2 regions of the Streptomyces sp. NBC_00252 genome follow, and region 2 is predicted to be linked to the other one. Evidence: riboswitches for the same ligand, from Rfam matches in the RefSeq annotation. Region 2 holds a riboswitch; the other holds the start of a gene.
The links. A riboswitch is a leader RNA that binds a small molecule or an ion and turns the genes downstream of it on or off. The one in region 2 is predicted to bind glycine.

Region 1: it holds a riboswitch for glycine, as region 2 does, so the genes downstream of both, gcvP (aminomethyl-transferring glycine dehydrogenase) here and gcvT (glycine cleavage system aminomethyltransferase GcvT) in region 2, are expected to answer to the same signal.

The regions. Positions count from the first base shown of each region.
Region 1 covers NZ_CP108087.1:8,361,511-8,373,196, forward strand. Annotated here, with positions in the region: gene OHT77_RS37150 (DNA polymerase IV) at 1-1,647, shown strand, start outside; gene OHT77_RS37155 (PRC-barrel domain-containing protein) at 1,569-1,940, opposite strand; glycine riboswitch at 2,055-2,150, shown strand; gene gcvP (aminomethyl-transferring glycine dehydrogenase) at 2,332-5,217, shown strand; gene OHT77_RS37165 (ABC transporter ATP-binding protein) at 5,615-6,694, opposite strand; gene modB (molybdate ABC transporter permease subunit) at 6,691-7,548, opposite strand; gene modA (molybdate ABC transporter substrate-binding protein) at 7,545-8,366, opposite strand; gene OHT77_RS37180 (molybdopterin-dependent oxidoreductase) at 8,572-9,060, shown strand; gene OHT77_RS37185 (molybdopterin-dependent oxidoreductase) at 8,975-11,686, opposite strand, start outside.
Region 2 covers NZ_CP108087.1:3,275,652-3,287,337, forward strand. Annotated here, with positions in the region: gene OHT77_RS13915 (ABC transporter permease) at 1-758, opposite strand, end outside; gene OHT77_RS13920 (enhanced serine sensitivity protein SseB C-terminal domain-containing protein) at 1,102-1,890, opposite strand; gene OHT77_RS13925 (enhanced serine sensitivity protein SseB) at 2,041-2,826, opposite strand; gene OHT77_RS13930 (AAA family ATPase) at 2,890-3,570, opposite strand; glycine riboswitch at 3,720-3,818, shown strand; glycine riboswitch at 3,819-3,926, shown strand; gene gcvT (glycine cleavage system aminomethyltransferase GcvT) at 3,961-5,088, shown strand; gene gcvH (glycine cleavage system protein GcvH) at 5,200-5,577, shown strand; gene glyA (serine hydroxymethyltransferase) at 5,592-6,851, shown strand; gene OHT77_RS13950 (L-serine ammonia-lyase) at 6,966-8,333, shown strand; gene OHT77_RS13955 (bifunctional class I SAM-dependent methyltransferase/NUDIX hydrolase) at 8,345-9,397, opposite strand; gene OHT77_RS13960 (MFS transporter) at 9,639-11,252, opposite strand; gene OHT77_RS13965 (MarR family winged helix-turn-helix transcriptional regulator) at 11,559-11,686, opposite strand, start outside.

The sequences.
Region 1 (11,686 bases), 5.1 Mb from region 2:
ATGGATGCCTTCTTCGCCTCGGCGGAGCAGGCGTCCAAGCCGAGCCTGCGTGGGAAGGCCGTCGTGGTGGGCGGGCTCGGGCCGCGCGGGGTGGTGGCCACCGCGTCGTACGAGGCGCGGGTCTTCGGGGTGAATTCGGCGATGCCCATGGCCCAGGCGCGGCGGCTCGCGCCGAACGCCGCGTATCTGGTGCCGCGCTTCGGGTTCTACCGGTCGATCAGCGAACAGGTGATGGCGCTGCTGCGGGCGCTGTCGCCGCTGGTGGAGCCGCTGAGCCTGGACGAGGCGTTCGTGGACCTGGAGGCCGGGGGAGCGGCCTGGGACGCCGAGTCGGCCCAGCTGACGGGCGAGCGCCTGCGGGCGGACATACGGGCGGTCACGGGGCTCACCGGGTCGGTGGGACTCGCCGCCTCCAAGATGATCGCGAAGATCGCCTCCGAGCGGGCCAAGCCCGACGGTCTGGTGATGATCGAGCCGGGGACCGAGCGGGCGCTGCTGGGACCGCTGTCGGTGCGCACACTGCCGGGGGTCGGGCCCGCGACGGGTGACCATCTGCGGCGGGCCGGGATCACCACGGTCGACGAGATCGCCGAGGCGGGCGAGGACGAGCTCGTACGGCTGGTCGGCAAGGCGCACGGGCACGGGCTGTACGCGATGGCGCTGGCCCACGACGAGCGGCCCGTGGTGGCCGAGCGGGAGACCAAGTCGGTGTCGGTCGAGGACACCTACGACGTCGACATCCACGACCGGACCAGGGTCGGACTCGAGGTCCAGCGGCTCGCCGACCGGTGCGTACGGCGGCTGCGGGCGGCCGGGCTGTCCGGGCGGACCATCGTGCTGAAGGTGCGGCGGTACGACTTCTCGACGCTGACCCGGTCCGAGACGCTGCGCGGGCCCACCGACGACCCGGGGGTGGTGCGGGAAGCCGCGGCCCGGCTGCTGGACTCCGTGGACACCACGGGCGGGGTGCGGCTGCTCGGGGTGGGTGTCTCCGGGCTCGCCGACTACACGCAGGAGGACCTGTTCGCGCAGGCGGCCGGGGAGCAGGTCGATCTGCTCGAGGAGGAGCACACGGAGGCGCCCGGCGAGCAGCCGGCGGCCCCGGTGGAGCGGCGCTGGCCCGCGGGACACGACGTGCGGCACGCCGGGTTCGGGCACGGGTGGGTGCAGGGCAGCGGGCTGGGGCGGGTCACCGTGCGGTTTGAGACGCCGGAGGATCCGGGGCCGGGGCGCGTGCGGACGTTCCGGACCGATGATCCGGAGCTGGAGCCGGCGGAGCCGTTGCCTTTGGTGACGCGGGAGGTGGAGGGCGGGGCGGCCGGGCTCCTGCCGACGCCGTATCCCTTGACGGCACGGGGAACGGGCGAACGGTCGGCGGAGCTGCCGCCCTCGGTGGAGCCCGGCCTCGGCATTGCGGAGGCCGAGTCGCTGTCCGCGGACGCACGGCCTGCCGACGTCACGCCGGACGGTCCGACGCAGTCGACGGCGCCGGACCCTCATGCCCCGCCCGCCGCGTCGGCAGCCCCGGAGACTCGAAGACCCGGCGACGACCCGTCAGCCGGGCTGCCTCAACTGTCCTCCGAGCCCGCCAGCTTGCCGAAGTCGTGGTCCGGAAGCGACGGAGGCGGGGCCACGTCGAGGCCGTAGTGGTGGTAGAGCTGGAGTTCCTGGTCCGGGGAGAGGTGGCGGCCGACGCCGAAGTCGGGGGCGTCCTTGATCAGGGCGCGGTCGAAGGGGATGTGGAGCGTGCCCTCGATCAGCTTGCTCGGCTCCAGGGGGACGAAGGCGTCTCTGGAGAACAGGCCGGTGCGTATGGCCGCCCACTCCGGCACGCCGGTCGCGTCGTCGAGGTAGACCTCGTCGATCGTGCCGATCTTGGCGCCGGTGCGGTCGAACGCCTTGCGGCCGATCAGGTTGCGCGGATCGATATCGGTCTGCACGGGCCCTCCTCCTGGTCGCAACTCATCCGTAGACACTACAAAAGAGCACATTCAGGCCGGTGGCCACTCGAAAGCCGGGCTCCAGTGCTCGCTGGTAGGCTGGCCAGCGGCTGCTGACCCCGTGCGGGAGAGTCCTCCAGACTTCATCGGAGGCGCCGAAGGAGCAACTCCTCCCCGGAATCTCTCAGGCTCACGTACCGCACGGACGAGGTCACTCTGGAAAGCAGGGCGGGTGCCGACGACGGCTCCCGCTCTCACCGACGGTGAAAGCCGGGTGCCTTCGGGATGCCCGGTGAAGCTCTCAGGTCGAGATGACAGAGGGGGAGGCCGTCCGGGCACCCCACCGCCGTGGTGTCCCTCGAAGGTCGTGTCTGACCAGGAGGCCTCCGTAATGACCGCCCCTCGCATTCCGCTCTCCGAGCTCGAACAGGGCATTCCGTTCGAGCAGCGTCACATCGGGCCCGACCAGGAGGCGCGGGCCAAGATGCTCGCGCAGGTCGGCTACGGCTCGCTCGACGAGCTGACCGCCGCCGCGGTCCCGGACGTGATCAAGAACGCCGACTCCCTCGACCTGCCGGGTGCCCGCACCGAGGCCGAGGTGCTGGCCGAGCTGCGCTCCCTCGCGGACCGCAACGAGGTCCTCGGTTCCATGATCGGCCTCGGGTACTACGGGACCTTCACCCCGCCGGTGATCCTGCGCAACGTGATGGAGAACCCGGCCTGGTATACGGCGTACACGCCATATCAGCCGGAGATCTCCCAGGGGCGGCTCGAGGCGCTTCTGAACTTCCAGACGATGGTCGCCGAGCTGACCGGGCTGCCGACCTCCGGTGCCTCCCTGCTCGACGAGGGCACCGCCGCGGCCGAGGCCGTCGCCCTGTCGCGGCGCATGGGCAAGAACAAGAAGGGCCTCTTCCTGGTCGACGCGGACGCGCTGCCGCAGACCATCGCCGTGATCGAGACCCGGGCCGAGCCGGCCGGTGTCGAGGTCGTCGTCGCCGACCTCAGCGAGGGCATCCCGGCCGAGGTCGCCGAGCGCGAGATCAACGGCGTGCTCGTGCAGTACCCGGGTGCCTCCGGAGCCGTACGCGACATCAAGCCGCTGATCGAGCAGGCGCACGCGCTGGGCGCGCTCGTCACCGTCGCCGCCGATCTGCTCGCGCTGACGCTGCTGAAGTCGCCCGGTGAGCTGGGGGCGGACATCGCGGTCGGTACGACGCAGCGGTTCGGGGTGCCGATGGGCTTCGGCGGGCCGCACGCCGGATACATGGCCGTGCACGAGAAGTTCGCGCGCAGCCTGCCCGGGCGGCTCGTGGGCGTGTCCGTCGACGCCGACGGTCACAAGGCCTACCGCCTCGCGCTCCAGACCCGCGAGCAGCACATCCGCCGCGAGAAGGCCACCAGCAACATCTGCACCGCCCAGGTGCTGCTCGCCGTCATGGCCGGGATGTACGCCGTCTACCACGGGCCCGAGGGGCTGAAGGGCATCGCGCGGCGGACGCACCGCTACGCCACGATCCTCGCCGCCGGGCTCACCGCGGGCGGCGTCGAGGTCGTGCATGGTGGCTACTTCGACACGCTGACCGTACGGGTTCCGGGCCGGGCCGCCGAGGTCGTCGCCGCGGCTCGCGAGGACGGGGTCAATCTGCGGCTCGTGGACGCCGACCAGGTGTCCATCGCCTGTGACGAGACCACCACGCGGGACCAACTCGCCGCCGTATGGACCGCGTTCGGGGTCGACGGGGACGTCGAGTCGCTGGACGGGGCCGCCGAGGACACGCTGCCCGAGGGGCTGTTGCGGACCGACGCCTACCTCACGCACCCCGTGTTCCGGGACCACCGTTCCGAGACCGCGATGCTGCGGTATCTGCGGCGGCTCGCCGACCGGGACTACGCGCTCGACCGGGGCATGATCCCGCTGGGCTCCTGCACGATGAAGCTCAACGCGACCACCGAGATGGAGCCGGTCACCTGGCCCGAGTTCGGGCAGCTGCACCCCTTCGCGCCGGCCGAGCAGGCGCAGGGATACCTCACGCTCATCCGGGAGTTGGAGGAGCGGCTCGCCGAGGTCACCGGGTACGACAAGGTGTCCTTGCAGCCGAATGCCGGTTCGCAGGGCGAGTTGGCCGGGCTGCTTGCCGTTCGCGGGTATCACCGGGCCAACGGTGACGAGCAGCGGACTGTCTGCCTTATTCCGTCGTCCGCGCACGGCACCAATGCCGCGAGTGCCGTGATGGCCGGGATGAAGGTCGTCGTTGTGAAGACCGCCGGGGACGGCGAGATCGACGTCGAGGATCTGCGGTCGAAGATCGAGCAGTACCGTGACGAGCTTTCCGTGCTGATGATCACGTACCCGTCCACGCACGGGGTGTTCGAGGAGCACGTCGCCGACATCTGCGCGCAGGTCCATGAGGCCGGCGGGCAGGTCTACGTCGACGGCGCCAACCTCAACGCCCTTGTGGGGCTTGCCAAGCCGGGGCACTTCGGCGGGGACGTCTCGCATCTGAATCTGCACAAGACGTTCTGCATTCCGCACGGTGGTGGCGGTCCGGGTGTCGGTCCTGTGGGTGTGCGGGCGCATCTGGCGCCGTATCTGCCGAACCACCCGTTGCAGCCTGCGGCTGGGCCCGAGACGGGAGTGGGGCCCATCTCGGCGGCGCCTTGGGGTTCTGCCGGGATTCTGCCGATCTCCTGGGCCTACGTCCGGCTCATGGGTGGGGAGGGGCTGAAGCGGGCCACTCAGGTGGCTGTGCTCAGCGCCAACTACATCGCCAAGCGGCTTGAGCCGCACTACCCGGTGCTCTACACCGGGCCCGGTGGGCTTGTCGCGCACGAGTGCATCATCGATCTGCGGCCGATCAGCAAGGCGACGGGTGTCAGCGTCGACGACATCGCGAAGCGGCTCATCGACTACGGGTTCCATGCGCCGACGATGTCGTTCCCGGTGGCCGGGACGTTGATGATCGAGCCGACCGAGTCCGAGGATCTGATCGAGCTGGATCGGTTCTGCGAGGCGATGATCGCCATTCGTGGGGAGATCGAGAAGGTCGGGTCGGGGGAGTGGCCTGGGGAGGACAACCCGCTGCGGAACGCTCCGCACACGGCGGCTGCGCTGGGTGGGGAGTGGGAGCACGCGTATACGCGTGAGGAGGCGGTGTTCCCGGCGGGGGTTTCCGTTGCCGACAAGTACTGGCCGCCGGTTCGTCGGATCGACCAGGCGTTCGGGGACCGGAACCTGGTGTGTTCTTGCCCGCCGTTGGATGCGTACGAGGACTGAGCGGTCCGGTTGTAGGTCGGATGTCGGGCGCGGGTGCGCTGTGGCTGGTCGCGCAGTTCCCCGCGCCCCTATGGGGCGCTGCAGCGATGGGCTGGTCGCGCCCTGCGGCGGAGCCGCGAATTGATGCAGCCCCGCGCCGCTTTTTTGGGGTGCTGCAGTGTCGGGTCGGTCGCGCGCTGCGGCGGAGCCGCGAATCGATACGGCCCCGCGCCGCTTTTTTGGGGTGCTGCAGTGGCGGGTCGGTCGCGCGCTGCGGCGGAGCCGCGAATTGATGCAGCCCCGTGCCGCTTTTTTGGGGCGCTGCAGTGGCGGGTCGGTCGCGCCCTGCGGCGGAGCCGCGAATTGATGCAGCCCCGTGCCGCTATGGGGCGGCGCTGCCGAGCCGCAAGGCCCTAGCTCACGCCGGGTACGCGTGGGTCTGGGTGGCCTTTACTGTTGCCCAGAGCGACGCGCCCTGGTGTAGGTCCAGTTCTGCCGCTGCGGCTGTTGTCAGGTCGGCGGTCAGGGGGAGTTCGCCGGTCAGGTCGGCGCGGATCTGGTCGCCGTGGGATTCCAGGCCCGCTACCTCGCAGTGCCAGAGGTTGCGGGCGCTGGTGTCGGTGGGGCGGGTGCGGAAGAGGGTGACTCCGCTGGGTGGGAAGGCTACGAAGGCCTCGCCCTGGAGTTCCTCGGTCGTGGTGATCGTGGGGCCCGAGTCCAGGACGACCTGGTGGCCGTCTGCGTGGCCCTTGTAGAGGTTGAGGCCCACCAGTTGGGCGATGTAGTCCGTGCGCGGGTGGCGGGCGATGTCGGCCGGAGTCCCTTCCTGGACGATCGTGCCGTGTTCGATCACGACCAGGCGGTCGGCCAGCACCATGGCGTCCAGGGGGTCGTGGGTGACCAGGACGGCGACCGCCTCGAACTCAGCCAGGTGGCGGCGGAGTTGGGCTCTTACGTCCAGACGGGTGCGGGCGTCCAGGGCGGCGAGGGGCTCGTCCAGGAGAAGCAGGCGGGGGCGGGTTGCCAACGCCCTTGCCACGGCCACGCGTTGGGCCTGGCCGCCGGAGAGCCGGCGGGGCTTGGCGGACGCGTGCTCGGCGAGGCCCATCCTGTCCAGCCACTCCGCTGCCACCGCGCGGGACTCCGCCTTGGTCGCGCCCTGGCAGCGGGGGCCGAAGCCGACGTTGTCGAGGGCGGTGAGGTGGGGGAAGAGCAGGTAGTCCTGGAAGACGACTCCCACCGGGCGGGACTCCGGTGGTGTGCGGTCCAACTCCTCGCCGTCCAGCCGTAGATGACCGTCCGTCAGGCGGGCCAGGCCGGCGAGTGCGCGGAGCGCCGTGGTCTTGCCCGCGCCGTTCGGGCCGAGCAGGGCCACGACGTCTCCGGGGGCGGCCGTCAGCTCCACGTCCAGGCGGAACGTGCCGCGGTCCACGACGAGGTGGGCGTCCAGGCCCTGGGCGCCGGGGAGTTCGGGGTCGTAGGACTTGGTGTAGGTCATGACGTGGTCATCCAGCGGTCCCGTAGGCCTGCCAGGACCGCGATCGACACGGCCAGCAGGACCAGGCTCAGGGCGATGGCTGCTTCTGGGTCGTTCTGGAGGGCCAAGTAGACCGCCAGGGGCATCGTTTGGGTGCGGCCGGGGAAGTTGCCGGCGAAGGTGATCGTCGCGCCGAACTCGCCCAGGGCGCGGGCCCAGGCGAGGACCGCGCCCGCGGCGATGCCCGGGGCGATCAGCGGGAGCGTGACCCGGCGGAACGCGGTGAAGCGGGAGGCGCCGAGGGTCTGGGCGGCCTCCTCGTAGCGCGGGTCGGCGGCGCGCAGGGTGCCCTCGACGCTGATGACGAGGAACGGCATCGCCACGAACGACTCCGCGACCACGACACCGGTCGTGGTGAAGGGGAGGGTGATCCCGAACCAGGAGTCCAGCCACTGGCCCACGACGCCGTTGCGGCCCAGCGCCAGGAGGAGGGCCACGCCTCCCACCACCGGGGGCAGGACCAGCGGGAGGGTCACCAGGGCGCGGAGGAAGCCGCGGCCGGGGAACTCCGTGCGGGCCAGGACCCACGCCAGCGGGACGCCCAGGACCAGGCTCACGACCGTCGCCGCCGTCGCGCTGAACAGGGACAGCTGCAGCGCCTGCCAGACCTGCGTGCTGGTCAGCTGGGACGGGAGGGAGCGCCAAGGGGCCCGTACGAGAAGGGCGATCAGCGGGAGGAGCAGGAATGCCAGTCCTACGAGCGCGGGCAGCAGGAGGGGGAGCGGCACTCCCCGCCCGGTCATCCGGACGCGGCGACGCCGCGGCCCGCCCTTGAGGGTCTCGGCCGCGGCGTCGGAGGTGTCGGGCAGAGTCACGGCTTGAGGAAGCCCGCGGCGGACAGCACCTTCTGGCCCTCGGCGGACTGCACCAGCGCGATGAACGCCTTGGCGGCGACCGCGTTCGGCGCGTTCTTCAGGAGGACGATCGGGTAGTCGTTGATCGCGTTGGCGGACTCGGGGAACTCGACGCCCTCCACCTTGCTGCCGGCCGCGTGCACATCGGTCTTGTAGACGACCGCGGCGTCGGCCTCCTTCAGCACCACCTTGTTGAGCGCGGACTTGACGTCCGCCTCGTACGACACCGGGGTGAGCTTCAACTTGCTCGCGGTGAGCGCCTTCTGGGCGGCGGCGCCGCACGGCACCGTCTTGTCGCAGAGCACGACCTTCAGCGAGGACTTCGTGAGGTCCTTCAGGGAGGTCACCTTGTCGGGGTTGCCCGGCAGGGTGGCGATCTCCAGCTGGTTGCGGACGAACGTGGCCGGCGTGCCGACGCCGTCGCCCTTGTCCGTCACGATCGCCATGGTCTTGGGGCTCGCGGCGGCGAACACGTCGGCCGGGGCACCGCCCGTGATGCTGGCCGCGAGGGTGTCGCTGCCGCCGAAGTTGAAGGTGACCTTGGTGCCCGGGTGCGCCTTCTCGAACTCCTTGCCCAGGGTCGTGAACGACTCCTGGAGCGAGGCGGCGGCGAACACGGTGACGGTGCCGGACATCTTCGGGGACGCGGAGGCCGAGGAGTCGGACTTCGAGGAGGACGAGTCGTCGCTGGAGGAGCAGGCGCTCAGGGCCAGCAGCGCGGCGGCTCCTGCACCGGCCACCTGCAGGGTCCGGCGGGTCCGACGCGCGGAACGGGTCATCACGGTTCTACTCCTCTGATTCTGCTGATAAGGGATCGTCGCGCCCTTGCCCGGCCGCAATGGCCGTGCCGCGATGATACTGCCGCAGTTGCAAGGCATAAGTCTCCTGTCGCGTCGCATGAGCTGCGCTATTGGCTTGCGGGGTGCGCATGTGCGTTTGTACGGGAGGGTCGTCCGGGTACCACATTCCGGGAGGTGATGGCTCGTGACGCTCGCGCAGCTCGACCTGACCGGAGACCTGGCCCGCCCCGCCCGGCTGACCGTGCCCGACCTGCTCGGCTGGCCGCAGCACCGGGTGCGGGTCAGCTTCGAGTGCGCCACCAGCGGCACCCAGGTGCACCGCTTCGAAGGACCTCGTCTCTACGACGTCCTGTCCTCGGCGGGCCCCGGCTTCGACCCCGTCCGCCGCAAGGACCGGCTGCGCTTCCTCATCGCGGTCAGCGGTGCGGACGGGCACCACGCGCTGCTGTCCTGGGCCGAGATCGACCCCGACTTCGCTCATGCCCCTGTTCTGCTCGCCGTCGGCATCGACGACACTCCGCTCGACCGCGCAGGACCGCAACTGGTGCTTCCCCAGGACCGTTGCGGGGCCCGGCACATCAGTGGGATCAGGGCGATACGGGTGGACGGGGGGTACCGGACGCTTCCGCCAGTGCCCGCCACACCCGGTCTCGGGTCAGCGGAAGTTCGGTGAAGCGCACGCCGGTCGCGTCCCGCAGGGCGTTGGCGAAGGCGGGCGCGACCGGGTTGAAGGGGCTCTCGCTCATCGACTTGGCGCCCAACGGCCCGATGGCGTCCGCCGTTTCCATGAAGTGCACCTCGGTGCGCGGCGCGTCCGCGTACTGGGGGAGCCGGTAGCGCCGGAAGGCCGCCGTCTCCACCTCGCCCCGCTCGTCGACGCGGACGTTCTCGAAGAGGGTCGCGCCGAGCGCCTGCGCGACCCCGCCCTCGACCTGACCCCGGCACTGCATCGGGTTCATCACCTTGCCCGCGTCGGCCGCGTGCACACTGCGCAGGATGCGGATCTCACCCGTGTCCGGGTCCACCGCGACCCTGAACCACTGGGCGTTGAAGGCCACCGAGCGCGGGGTCCCGCCGAAGTGCCCGTCGGCGCTGAACTCCACCCCGACCGCCGCACCCGCCGCGTGCAGCTCCTTCAGGGTGAGGCGGCCGCCCGGGTGCAGGACGGCCTCCTCGGCCAACGTGCAGTCTGCGCGCGGGAGTTGGAGGTGGGCTGCGGTGAAGTCGAGCAGGTGGTCGGCGAGGGCCCTGGAGGCGCGCAGTGTGGCCTTGCCCGCTACGACCGTGCCCGTGGAGGCGAACGCGCCCGTGTCGTGCCGTACGACGTCGGTGTCGGACTGGCGGACGGTGATGCGGTCAACGGTGGTGGCGAGTTCACCGGCGGCGATCTGGCGGTGGACCGTGGTGGTGCCGTTGCCGAACTCGGCCGTGCCCACGGCGAGATCGAAGCCGCCGTCGGGCAGGAGGCTCGCCTTCGCGTCGGCGATGTGGCCGCCCGGCGGGCCGGTCGCGATCATCGCCAGGGCCGTGCCCTCACCCACCAGCCAGCCGTCCGGGGGGAGTTCGGTCACCGGCTCCGCCTGCGCGCGGCGGACGATGGCGAGGCACTGGTCGAGGCCGTAGCTCGCGATGTGCAGGTCCTCCTCCTCGCCGCCCGGGGTGATCATCGCCTCGCCGGGGCCGATGATGTTCTTCGCCTTGAACTCCAGTGGATCCAGACCGAGTTGGCGGGCCAGTTCGTCGAGTGCGGACTCCACGGCGAACATCACCTGGCCGAGGCCGTAGCCGCGGAAGGCGCCCGCCGGGACGGTGTGCGTGTAGACGGAGGAGGCGTCGACCTTCTTGTGTGGGGCGCGGTAGACGGCCATGGACTCGCCGACGCTGTGGAACATGACGGCGGGGCCGTGGTTGCCGTAGGCGCCGGTGTTGGAGACGACTCGCAGTTGGAGTGCGGTGAGTCGGCCGGTCCTGCGGGCGCCTGCCTTCACGTGGATCGTGAAGGGGTGGCGGGTGGTCGCGCCGTAGAACTGTTCGGCTCGGGTGTACTCCAGTTTCACCGGGCGGCGCAGGCGCAGGACCGCGAGGGCGACGATGTCCTCGACGAGCATCTCCTGCTTGCCGCCGAAGCCGCCGCCGACCCGGCCGGCGACGACGCGGACCTGTTCCTCGGGGAGGTCGTAGAGCGCGCAGAGGGCGCGGCGGGTGAGGAACGGGGTCTGTGAACTGGTGCGTACCGTCAGCCTGTTGTCCTCGTCGAACCACGCGACCGCGCCGTGCGTCTCCAGGCTCGCGTGCTGGACGCGCTGGGTGCGGTAGGTGGACTCGTGGATCGCGTCGGCCTCCGCGAAGCCCGCATCGACGCTGCCGATCTCGCCGTGTGCCTCGCCGACGACGTTGTTCTGCGGGCGGGAGATGCGGGCCGTGACGGCGTCCTTGTCGTGGACGACCGGGGCGCCGGGGCGCATCGCCGCCTCCGGGTCGAGGACCGACGGCAGGATCTCGTACGTCACCTCGACGCGTCGGCAGCCCTCCTCGGCGGCGGCCTCGCTGTCGGCGACGACGGCGGCGACGCGCTGGCCGATGTAGCGGACGGTGTCGTCGAGGACGCGGGTGTCGTCCGGGTCCTCGGTGGGGTGTTCGTGGCGGGCCGTGGAGAAGTGCCGTTCGGGGGCGTCGTAGTGGGTGAACACGGCGTGCACGCCCGGGACTTGGAGCGCCGCCGTGGTGTCGATCGCGGTGATGCGGGCGTGGGCGTGCGGGGAGCGGAGGAGCTTCATGTGGAGCAGGCCGGGGACGTCGATGTCGAAGGTGTAGCGGGCGGTGCCCGTGACCACCTGGGGTCCGGCGGGGGCGGGGAGGTTGCGGCCCACCGCCTCGCCCGCGCCCGGTGCCTCGGCGTGGCGGACGCCCCGTACCGCGTCCTCGATGGCGCGGTAGCCGGTGCAGCGGCAGAGGTTGCCCTTGAACGCCCTGGGGAGGTCGGTGAGTTGGTCCTCGTTCAGGGCGGCCGTCGTCATCAGGAAGCCGGCCGTGCAGAAGCCGCACTGGAAGCCCTGCGCGTCGAGGAACTTCCGCTGGACGGGGTGGAGTTCACCGTTCTCGTCGGCCAGGCCCTCGACCGTGGTGACGGTACGGCCGTCGGCGCGGAACGCCGGGTAGAGGCAGCTGTGCACCGGCTCGCCGTCCACATGGACCGTGCAGGCGCCGCAGTCGCCCGCGTCGCAGCCCTTCTTCACGCCGAACCAGCCGCGCTCGCGGAGGTAGGTCCGCAGACACTGACCCGGGCGGGGCTCCTCGGC
Region 2 (11,686 bases):
ATGATCGGGCCGACCAGGTTGGGCAGCAGCTCCCGGAAGAGGATGTACGGCGCCTTGGCGCCCATCCCCCGGGAGGCGTCCACGAACTCCCGCTCGCGCAGGGCGAGGGTCTGACCGCGGACGATCCGGCCCAGGTAGGGCCAGTTGAAGAAGCCGATGACGAAGATCAGCACGCACAGGTGCAGCGGCAGACCGTTGAGGCCGAAGGCGCCGCCCTGCAGGGTCGCCGAGATGGCGATGGCGAACAGCAGCAGCGGGAAGGCGAGGAAGGTGTCCATCAGCCGGCTGATGATCGAGTCGACCCGGCCGCCGTAGTAGCCCGCGACGACACCGAGGATCGTGCCGATCACGTTCGACAGGATCGTGGCGCCGAAGGCGACGACCAGGGAGACCCAGGAGCCCTCGAGGATGCGGGTGGCCACGTCACGGCCGAACTGCGGGTCCACGCCGAGCGGGTGGTCCCAGCTCATGCCGCCCCAACCGCCCGTGGGCAGCGAGGTGTTGGCGTCGATCAGGTTCTGGTGGAAGGCGTCCGGGTCCAGGCCGAACAGCGCCTGGATGGGACGGGAGAGAGCCGCGACCAGGATCAGCAGGACGACGATGACGCCGCCGGCGACGGCGACCCTGTCCTTCTTGAAGCGGGTCCAGGCGATCTGTCCAAGGGAACGGCCCTCGATCTGCGCCTTGTCGGCGCCGGCCAGCACAGCCTCCGGCTGCGCCCCGGCTTCCGCCCCCGTGGTCTCGATCGGTGCGGTCACTGTGACCCGACCCCTCTCGCCGGTGGTTACCGGCTTACGCCTGCCGCGGATTAGCGGCTTTGTCGACTTGCAGTGGACACGGGTACCTGGACCCTGTGTCTGAGTCGCGAGTCTTCAGCGTGGCTGCGATCACCCGCCAGGTCTGACGGCGAAAGTATGCGCAACCGTGATGCTTAACTAGGGATTCCGTTATCCGAACAGTGGGTAACGCCCCCCGGACGCCGGGCACTTGGGACAGAACGGAGATCTGGCGTCTTTTGGGGCAACACACCGCCGTCTACGCGCGAAGAAATGTGCCGTAGACGTAAATCCTGCGGAGAAGCTGAGAAGAGGACTCGCGGGTTCAGTATCCACCACGGACGGGTGGGTATCCGTACCCGCCCGCCTGAGCGGGCGCCGCATGGGCCTCACGGTCGTAGAACGGGCGGGAGTTGGCCCGCAGCCACAGGGCCACCGGGTCGTACTCGTCGGACATCGCGACCGTCGACACCGGCAGCCCCTCGGGGACCGCGCCGATCGACTGCTGCATCATGCCGCGGACCGAGTCCACCGCGGGCGGGCTGGTGTCGTAGACGTCCAGACCGATCGCGAGATACGGCGCTCCGAGCGCGGGCTGCACCCAGGCGCGGCGCAGCGCCCTGACCGCCGGGGTGCGGTGGGCGTTCTGCGTGAGCAGGGCGTAGAACTGCGGGATCTCGATGCCCGGCTCCGACAGGCGCAGCGGCCCTGCCGGCTGGCGTTCCAGGCCGGTGGCGATTCTGCGGAGGTCGAGCCAGGGGATGCCGACGCCGCCGCCGGGGGCGTGCGGGTTGAGCCAGAGGCCGAAGTGGTCGGGGTACAGGGTGCGGGCCACGTCCAGGCCGTCGACCACCTCGTACGAGCGGTTCCAGCCGCTCGCGGAGAGTTCCTGGGCCGAGGTGACGCACGGGGCGTACCCGTGGCCCTCCACCTGCATGTTTCCGTACTGGGCGTCCGGGGAGCCGGACTGGCCGTGCCACAGCAGCATCCAGATCTGACCGGAGTGGGGGGTCGCGAGGGCGCGCAGGAGCGCCTCGTAGGCGTCGTAGCGCCCGGGGGTCACTTGGCGCAGCATGTGCTCGACCTGGCCGGTCGCGGTGCCGCTGGCGCTCACGTGTACCGCCCCTTCTGGTAGTTGGCCTGCGTTGGGAAACAGCTTAAGCGCCCTAGGGGTGGGGGCCTTGTGTGCGTTGGCGGGTGCGGGTGCGTCGTGGCTTGTCGCGCAGTTCCCCGCGCCCCTGGTTGGCTGCCCTTGCGGAGATTGCTAGTGACCCTGTGTATAGAAAGGACGCACTGTCTGCCTCATCCACTCCGCCACCGGGTCCTGCGTCACGTCCAGGAGGACGAGGTTCACCTGCCACTGAACCGTTACCTGGCCCAGTGCTTTTGCCAGGGCTTCCATCGGGGCCGCTCTCAAGTCGCCGTCCCAGTTGGTGAGTTCCACGCCGACGAACATCACCGGGGTGGCTGTTTCGATGGCGGCGAGGCAGCGGCGGGCCGTGGCGACGACGCCGATGGCGGCGAACTCGGCGGAGGCGGCGGCGAGGAAATCGACCGGGTCGTCCTGCCAGTCGGGTTCGAAGAGGCGGACCCGGCCGCCGCTGGTCGGGCCGTCGAGGGCGGTGCGGCCGAAGCGGCACAGCTCGGCCACCGCGAGCGGCGGGAGCGGGACGCCGACCGTGCCGCCGGGGTTCACCGCGATGCCGACCTGCGGGGGCAGCCCGCGGGCGAACTCCACGGCCGGCGCGATGGTGAACGACAGATGCGAGCCGACGACCTGACGGAACTGCTCCTCGGAGCTGAAGACCGGGACGTAGGCCTGCCCCTCGATGTCGAGTGTGGGCAGGTCCAGGGGACCGCTCTGCGGGCCGCCGCCGCTGGGGAGCGGGACCCAGACGAAGCTGCGGCCGAGCACCTCGACGATCCGGCCGCCTGCCGAGGGCAGACCGAGGGAGACCGAGAGCACCTCCTCCAGCTCGTTGCCCGGCCATCCGCCGTGCGGATGCGGGTGGGGGTACGCCTGTCCGGGGAAGTCCGCCGGGAAGTCCATCTACCTACCGCCTGCTGGTGAAACCGCCTGCTGTAACCCTGCTGTGGCGAAAAGGCTAGCGGCTCAGTCCGCGAAGTCGATCCGGCGCAGCACGTCCGCCGCGTCCCGGTCCAGGAGGACCGCCGAGCCCACGCCGTGCGGGAGTTCGCCGCGCTCCACCGCGCGCAACAGGCGCGCGGCGGCCCGCCGGTGACGCAGGAACGCGTACCGCGAGACTCCGCGCCCCCGCTCGCGCTGCCCGTCGAGCGCCATGTCCGGGGTGACGTCGAGGAAGACCAGGTGCAGGGTGCCGCCCCGGCGTCCGGCGGCGCGGGCGAGCCAGCCGCGCACCCAGGTCTGCGTGCCGCAGTCGTGCACGACGGCTCCGGACGCGGAGCGCAGCGCGCGGTGCAGTCCGGCGTAGTGGGCGAGGCGGACCAACGGGCGGTACACCGCGTACGGAAGGAAGCCGGCCGTGCGGGTGTCCCAGCGGTCGCGGGTGTCCTGGCTGTCGACGCGGACCCCGTCGGCCGTCACCGCGCGCCGCATCAGCGTGGACTTGCCGCTGCCGGGCAGGCCAGTGACCACGACCAGGTCGCGGGGGCCGAAGCGGAGTCCGTGCGGGCTGTGCCCGGCGCGCTCGCGGAGGTCGCGGACGACCGGTGCCGGGCGGGCCCGGCATGCCTCCCCGGCCGGGGCGGAGGGCTGCTTGGGCAGTGCTACGGCCGAGGTCGTGGCGTACACCGTGGTCCTTGTCACCGTGATCGTCCTCCCTGCGGGGTCAGGAAAGGTTCTCCCCACCAAACGTAAAGAGAAGGTAATGCACGGTGTCTCGCGGTTCGGTGCGCGTCCGGCCACAGGCCTGTTACAAAGCCTGTGCGATGATGTGCCCGCCTAACTGCATACCGGCCGCTTGAATCCGCGCGGGAGAGTCCCCAGGCATCTGTTGCTGGGGCGCCGAAGGAGCAAGTCCCTCCCTTGAATCTCTCAGGCCCCGTTACCGCGCGGGCGAGGCACATCTGAAAAGCGGACCGCCGGTCACGGTGGTCCCACCCAAGGTGCAACCCGTGACCCGAGGGGTCATGGCGAACCTCTCAGGTCCCGATGACAGATGGGGAGGAACGACCTCGCCGTCATGCCTTGGGAGACCGACCGATGAGCAGTACCGCCACCCCTGAGAAGCGCCGCACCGCGCTCGACGCGCTGCACCGCTCGCTCGGTGCGACGATGACCGACTTCGCCGGCTGGGACATGCCGCTGCGCTACGGCTCGGAGCGCGACGAGCACCTCGCCGTCCGCACGAAGGCCGGCCTCTTCGACCTCTCCCACATGGGCGAGATCACCGTCACCGGACCCGAGGCCGCCCAGCTCCTCAACCACGCCCTCGTCGGCAACATCGCCTCGGTGGGCCTCGGCCGCGCCCGCTACACCATGATCTGCCGGGCCGACGGCGGCATCCTGGACGACCTGATCGTCTACCGGCTCGCCGAAACCGAGTACATGGTGGTCGCCAACGCCTCCAACGCGCAGGTCGTGCTGGACGCGCTCACCGAGCGGAGCGACGGCTTCGACGCGGTCGTACGCGACGACCGTGACGCCTACGCACTGCTCGCCGTGCAGGGCCCCGAGTCCCCCGGCATCCTCAAGTCGCTCACCGACGCAGACCTCGACGGCCTGAAGTACTACGCCGGTCTGCCCGGCACGGTCGCGGGCGTCCCCGCGCTGATCGCCCGCACCGGCTACACCGGCGAGGACGGCTTCGAGCTGTTCGTCTCCCCCGCCGACGCCGAGAAGCTGTGGCTCGCGCTGACGGAGGCCGGAGCCCGGGCCGGGCTGATCCCGTGCGGCCTGTCCTGCCGCGACACCCTGCGCCTGGAGGCCGGGATGCCGCTGTACGGCCACGAGCTGTCGACCTCCCTCACGCCGTTCGACGCCGGGCTCGGCCGGGTCGTGAAGTTCGAGAAGGACGGCGACTTCGTCGGGCGCGGCGCCCTGGAGGCCGCCGCCGAGCGCGCCGCCTCGCAGCCCCCGCGCGTCCTCGTCGGACTCGTCGCCGAGGGCCGCCGGGTCCCGCGCGCCGGCTACCCGGTCGTCGCCGACGGCCAGGTCATCGGCGAGGTCACCTCCGGCGCCCCTTCCCCCACCCTGGGCAAGCCGATCGCGATGGCCTACGTCGACGCGGCGCACGCGGCGCCGGGCACGGCCGGTGTCGGCGTGGACATCCGGGGCAGTCACGAGCCGTACGAGGTCGTGGCGCTGCCGTTCTACAAGCGCGAGAAGTGACAGTCGTCGTAGCGTCTCGTGTGTGACCTGGGGCGGATCGCCCCGGTTCGCCGTTGCCCCTCGCAGTCCCCCATTCACCAGCACTCCCCCGCGTACAGGAGAATTCAGGCCATGAGCAACCCCCAGCAGCTGCGCTACAGCAAGGAGCACGAGTGGCTGTCGGTCGCCGAGGACGGCGTCTCGACGGTCGGCATCACCGAGTACGCGGCCAACGCGCTCGGCGATGTCGTCTACGCCCAGCTCCCCGACGTCGGCTCCACGGTGACCGCGGGCGAGTCCTGCGGTGAGCTGGAGTCGACGAAGTCGGTGTCCGACCTGTACTCGCCCGTCGGTGGCGAGGTCACCGAGATCAACGAAGACGTCGTGAACGACCCGTCGCTGGTGAACTCGGCCCCCTTCGAGGGCGGCTGGCTGTTCAAGGTGCGCGTCACGGAGGAGCCGGGCGACCTGCTCTCCGCCGACGAGTACACCGCGTTTTCCGCCGGCTGAGGAGTCGTAGAAACATGTCCGTCCTGAACACGCCCCTGCACGAGCTCGACCCGGACATCGCCGCCGCCGTCGACGCGGAGCTGCGCCGGCAGCAGTCCACGCTGGAGATGATCGCCTCGGAGAACTTCGCTCCGGTCGCGGTCATGGAGGCGCAGGGCTCGGTCCTCACCAACAAGTACGCGGAGGGGTACCCGGGCCGTCGTTACTACGGCGGCTGCGAGCACGTCGACGTGGCCGAGCAGATCGCGATCGACCGGGTCAAGGAGCTGTTCGGCGCCGAGTACGCCAACGTGCAGCCGCACTCGGGCGCCTCCGCCAACCAGGCCGCCCTGTTCGCGCTGGCCCAGCCCGGCGACACCATCCTCGGCCTGGACCTCGCGCACGGCGGTCACCTGACCCACGGGATGCGGCTGAACTTCTCCGGCAAGCAGTTCGACGTGGTCGCCTACCACGTGGACCCGACGACCGGTCTGGTCGACATGGCCGAGCTGGAGAAGCTCGCCAAGGAGCACCGGCCGAAGGTCATCATCGCGGGCTGGTCGGCGTACCCGCGCCAGCTGGACTTCGCCGAGTTCCGCCGGATCGCGGACGAGGTCGAGGCCTTCCTGTGGGTCGACATGGCGCACTTCGCGGGCCTGGTCGCGGCGGGGCTGCACCCGAACCCCGTGCCGTACGCGGACGTCGTCACGTCCACCACCCACAAGACGCTGGGCGGCCCGCGCGGCGGGATCATCCTCGCCAAGCAGTCCTTCGCGAAGAAGCTCAACTCCTCGGTCTTCCCCGGCTTCCAGGGCGGTCCGCTGGAGCACGTGATCGCGGCGAAGGCGGTCTCCTTCAAGGTCGCGGCCGGCGAGGAGTTCAAGGAGCGGCAGCGGCGTACCGTGGAGGGGGCGCGGCTGCTGGCCGAGCGCCTGGTGCGGGACGACGTGAAGGCCGTAGGGGTCGATGTGCTGTCCGGTGGTACGGACGTGCACCTGGTCCTGGTCGACCTGCGGAACTCCGAGCTGGACGGCCAGCAGGCCGAGGACCGGCTCCACGAGGTCGGCATCACGGTCAACCGGAACGCCGTCCCGAACGACCCGCGGCCCCCGATGGTCACCTCCGGCCTGCGCATCGGCACCCCGGCGCTGGCGACCCGCGGCTTCACGACCGAGGACTTCGCCGAGGTCGCCGATGTCATCGCGGAGACGCTGAAGCCGTCGTTCGACGTCGCGGGCCTGAAGGCCCGCGTCACCGCGCTGGCGGAGAAGTACCCGCTGTACCCCGGGCTGTAATCCGGCCCACCGGGCCGTAACCGCCCGTCGGGGACACCGGCGCACACTGGGAGGTGCGCGCCGGTGTCCCACCCCCTCGCACCACCCTGCTTGTCTGCGTTCTGAGGAGTCACCGTGGCCATCTCGGTCTTCGACCTGTTCTCGATCGGCATCGGCCCGTCCAGCTCCCACACGGTCGGCCCGATGCGGGCCGCCCGCATGTTCGCGCGCCGGCTGCGCAACGAGGAGCTGCTGGACTCCGTCGCCTCCGTCCGCACCGAGCTGTACGGCTCCCTCGGCGCGACCGGCCACGGCCACGGCACCCCGAAGGCGGTGCTGCTCGGCCTGGAGGGCGAGTCACCGCGCTCGGTGGACGTCGAGAAGGCGGACGACCGGGTCGAGCGCATCAAGGAGTCGGGCCGCCTCCGCCTCCTCGGCGAGCACGAGATCCCCTTCTCCTACGACGCCGACCTGAAGCTGCACCGCCGGAAAGCCCTGCCCTACCACGCGAACGGCATGACGCTGTGGGCCTACGACGCGGCGGGCGCCGAGCTGCTCTCCAAGACGTACTACTCGGTCGGCGGCGGGTTCGTCGTCGACGAGGAAGCGGTCGGCGCCGACCGCATCAAGCTGGACGACACGGTCCTCAAGTACCCGTTCCGCACGGGCGACGAGCTGCTCCGCCTCACCCAGGAGACCGGCCTGTCGATCTCCGCGCTGATGCTGGAGAACGAGCGCGCCTGGCGCACGGAGGAGGAGATCCGGGCCGGGCTGCTGGAGATCTGGGGCGTCATGCGGGCATGCGTCTCGCGGGGCATGTCGCGGGAGGGCATCCTGCCCGGCGGCCTCCGGGTCCGCCGCAGGGCCGCCATGTCGGCACGCCAACTCCGCGCGGAGGGCGACCCGTTGGCCCACGCAATGGAGTGGATCACCCTCTACGCGATGGCCGTGAACGAGGAGAACGCGGCGGGCGGCCGCGTGGTCACCGCCCCCACGAACGGCGCCGCCGGCATCATCCCGGCCGTCCTGCACTACTACATCAACTTCGTGCCCGGCGCCGACGAGGAGGGCGTGGTCCGCTTCATGCTCTCCGCCGGCGCCATCGGCATGCTCTTCAAGGAGAACGCCTCCATCTCCGGCGCGGAGGTCGGCTGCCAGGGCGAGGTCGGCTCCGCCTGCTCGATGGCCGCGGGTGCCCTGGCCGAGGTCCTCGGCGGCTCCCCGGAACAGGTCGAGAACGCCGCCGAGATCGGCATGGAACACAACCTCGGCCTCACCTGCGACCCCGTCGGCGGCCTCGTCCAGATCCCCTGCATCGAACGCAACGGCATGGCCGCGGTGAAGGCGGTCACCGCCGCGCGGATGGCGATGCGGGGGGACGGCTCGCACAAGGTCTCCCTCGACAAGGTCATCAAGACGATGAAGGAGACGGGGGCGGACATGAGCGTGAAGTACAAGGAGACGGCTCGGGGTGGGCTTGCCGTGAACATCATCGAGTGCTGAGGGCGTAGCAACTACTCGGTGTCCGAAGGGGAGTCGGCGTTGACCGGGTAACGATGCACGGGCGGCAGCCCGGGCAGCAGTCCGGGCCACACCGTGTCGATGACATGCGCGCTCGGCGTGAACAGCGGCTGGGGCAACGTCGGCAGATCGGCGACCTCGTGCCACTCCCACCGGTGGACCAACTCCGGTTCGGTGACGGCCGGTTCACCCGTGAAGGCGTCGACACGCACGGCACCGGTCAGCCGAGGGATGCCATGGGTGGAATCCATCAGCAGCGCCAACAACCGCGCCCCACCGGGCTCGACCCGAAGCCCCGTCTCCTCCGCCAACTCGCGTACACCCGCTTCAAGAAAGCCCTCACCGGGGTCGTTCTTGCCCCCGGGCAACTCCCACACTCCGCGCACCGACCAGCCCAGCAGGATCCGCCCGGCCGCGTCGGTCACGACGACACCCGCGCCGGTGAGGGCATGCGGAGTGGGCCGCTTCTTGCCACCGCAGGAGACAGGCACGGCGACGGGATCACGCAGAACGACGAACGCGAGCCCGTCCGCGTCGTACCGCTCGGCGCTCCCCCACCCCGCGCACAACACCCCCAACTCGGCGGCGTTAAGGGCGATGGAACGTTCGCCATCTCCCACACCCTCCACGACGGGCGTGATCACACAGACGACCCCACCCGGCCGCAACCGCTCACGAAGCCGTTTCATCACCCGGGTACGGTCACGCACGAAGGCCCAACCGAGCCGGAAGGTGATCAGGTCGTAGGCGGGCGCCAGGGCATCGAGGCCGTCCCGCTCGATGTCGAGCAAGTGGTAGGCCACCGCACCGGGTTGGGCTTCGGCGCGGGCGCGGGCGAGAGCGGCGGAGGCGAAGTCGACGGCATCGACTTCATACCCCGACTCCGCCAGATGCCTGGCGAGTTCACCCACCCCGCAACCGACGTCCAGGGCACGTCCCCCGCCTCCCGGCACCGGCGCGTGCTCGGCGAGCAGCGCCCGCTCGGTATCTCTCAACGGGCTGAAGGAGTTGCCGTCGGCGTAGTGCGCGTCCCATACGTCGGTCACGGTGTCGGTGTGCTCCCTTCGAGGCGGCGGTACAACAACTCTCTGGTCGCTCCGGTCATGCCCCTACCTCGCTCACGCCCCCATCCCTCCCCGCGCCGCACGAGGTTGACGCCACAGCAACCCGGACACGCCGAAACCGCCCCGGTGGCGCGGGGGATGTGGCCACCGGGACGGTGCATCGGGAGGGGACTCGGGTCGCGAGGGCGTCTCCAGGGGGAGCCTGTTCGGGCGGGCTCCGGTGTTAGGCAGGCGCTCCGACCGCGAGGTCCGACGCGTCGTCGGGACGCACCTCGCCGTCCTCGTCGACGTCCGGCGGGATCGTCGACAGGGCGGTGGCGTGCAGGTCCTTCGTGCGCAGCATCGTGAAGCCGATGATCGCGGCGATGAAGCCGAGGATCGCGCTGAGGGTCATCGCGCCGTGGAACGCGTTCATGAACGCGTCCTGTCCGGCGGCCAGCACCTTCTCGCGCAGCGGTCCCGCGGCCTGGGCGACGGCGTCGAGGCCACCGGCGCTGATGCCGTGCGAGGCGGTCTCCGCGGCGTCCGCGCCGAGCTGCTTCCCGGCGGCCGAGGAGGTGAAGTCCTGGGTCACGGTGTGCTGGAAGAACGCGCCGATACCGGCGATGCCGACCGCGATGCCGACCTGCTGGAAGGTCTCGTTGATGCCGGACGCGACACCGGACTTGGCCGGTTCGGTGACCCCGATGGCGAGGGCCGCGCGGGCCGGGTTGAAGGCGCCCATGCCGAGGCCCGCGATGACGAGCGCCGGGATCAGCACGGTCCAGGACGAGTCCGCTTCGGTCAGGCGCAGGCACAGGATGCCGATCGCCATGACCAGGGTCGAACCGCCCAGCAGGAACCGGAACGGCACCTTGCCGATGAGACCGCCGCCGAGCGCGCCGGCGACGAACATCGCGCCGGTCAGCGGCAGGAACCGCAGCCCCGTGCCCCACGCGTCAACGTGCAGCATGTTCTCCAGGTAGCTGGTCTCGAAGAACACCGACGGCAGCGCGCCCGCGTTGCCGATCATCGCGACGAGGGAGATGCCGACGAAGGTCGGGTTGCGGAAGAACGCCGGGTCGATCAGGGCGCGTTCACCGAGACGGCGCTCGATGGCGACGAAGACGACCAGGAAGACGACGCTCGCGGCGTAGAGGCCGAGCGTGGTGCCGCTGGTCCAGCCCTCCACCGGGCCGCGGATGGTGGCGTACACCAGAGCGGCCAGGGCGAGGCTGAACGTGGCGAGACCGGCCCAGTCCGTGGGGTGGGCCTTCTTGTTGAGGGACTCGCGGACCCGCAGCGCGCCGATGAGGATGGCGAGCACGCCGACCGGCACGTTGATGTAGAAGATCCAGCGCCACGACAGCGCGTTGATCAGCGAGCCGCCGATGAGCGGTCCGGTGGCGACGGCGAGGCCGACGGCGGCACCGAACGCGGTGAACGCGGTGGCGCGCTCCTTGCCGTGGAACTCATGGCTGAGCATGGCGGGGCCGACCGCGAACATGATGGCGGCGCCGATGCCCTGGATGGCCCGGAACCAGCTCAACTCCCCTGCTCCGTCGGCCAGTCCGCAGGCCAGCGAGGCGGCGGTGAAGATGGCGAAGCCGACCTGGAAGACCTTCTTGCGGCCGATCCGGTCGGCGAGCGAGCCCGCCGCGACGAGGAAGATCGCCAGCGTGAGGGCGTAGGCGTCGAACACCCACTGCAGGTCGGCGAAGCTGCTGCCCAGGGACTTGTGGATCTGCGGCAGCGCGATGGAGACCACGCTCAGATCGAGCATCAGCATGAACGAGCCCAACGCGACGATCCCGAGTGTCCACCACCTAGTGGGAGATGGTGCGCGTTCTGCGGACATGCGGGGACCTTCCAATCAACAGGAACTTTGGACCTTGGGATCTCTAGATGATGGAAATCTAGATGATTGGAAAGCCGCGAGTCAATGCCGCCCCGCCCGGCGCGCCGCGCGCGGTCACCCTGAGTGACGATCTCCGGGCACGACAAAGCCCGCGGCGCCGACCGGCACCGCGGGCTCGCGCGAATCCAGGGATGTCCTACGTCAACTCATGGGCACGCCAGGTCAACTCACCGGCGCGCAACGTCAGTTCACACACGCACCGCGTCAGTTCACTCACGCGCCGCGCCAACTACATGCCACACCCAGTCAGTCCGAACACACCGACGCGGGCCAGCGCCCCGCCATCAGCACGCCCAGCATCTTGCGCAGCACCCCGCGCTCGTCCTCCGAGAGCGCGCCGAAGAACGCCGACTCGACCTCCGTGGCCACCCGGT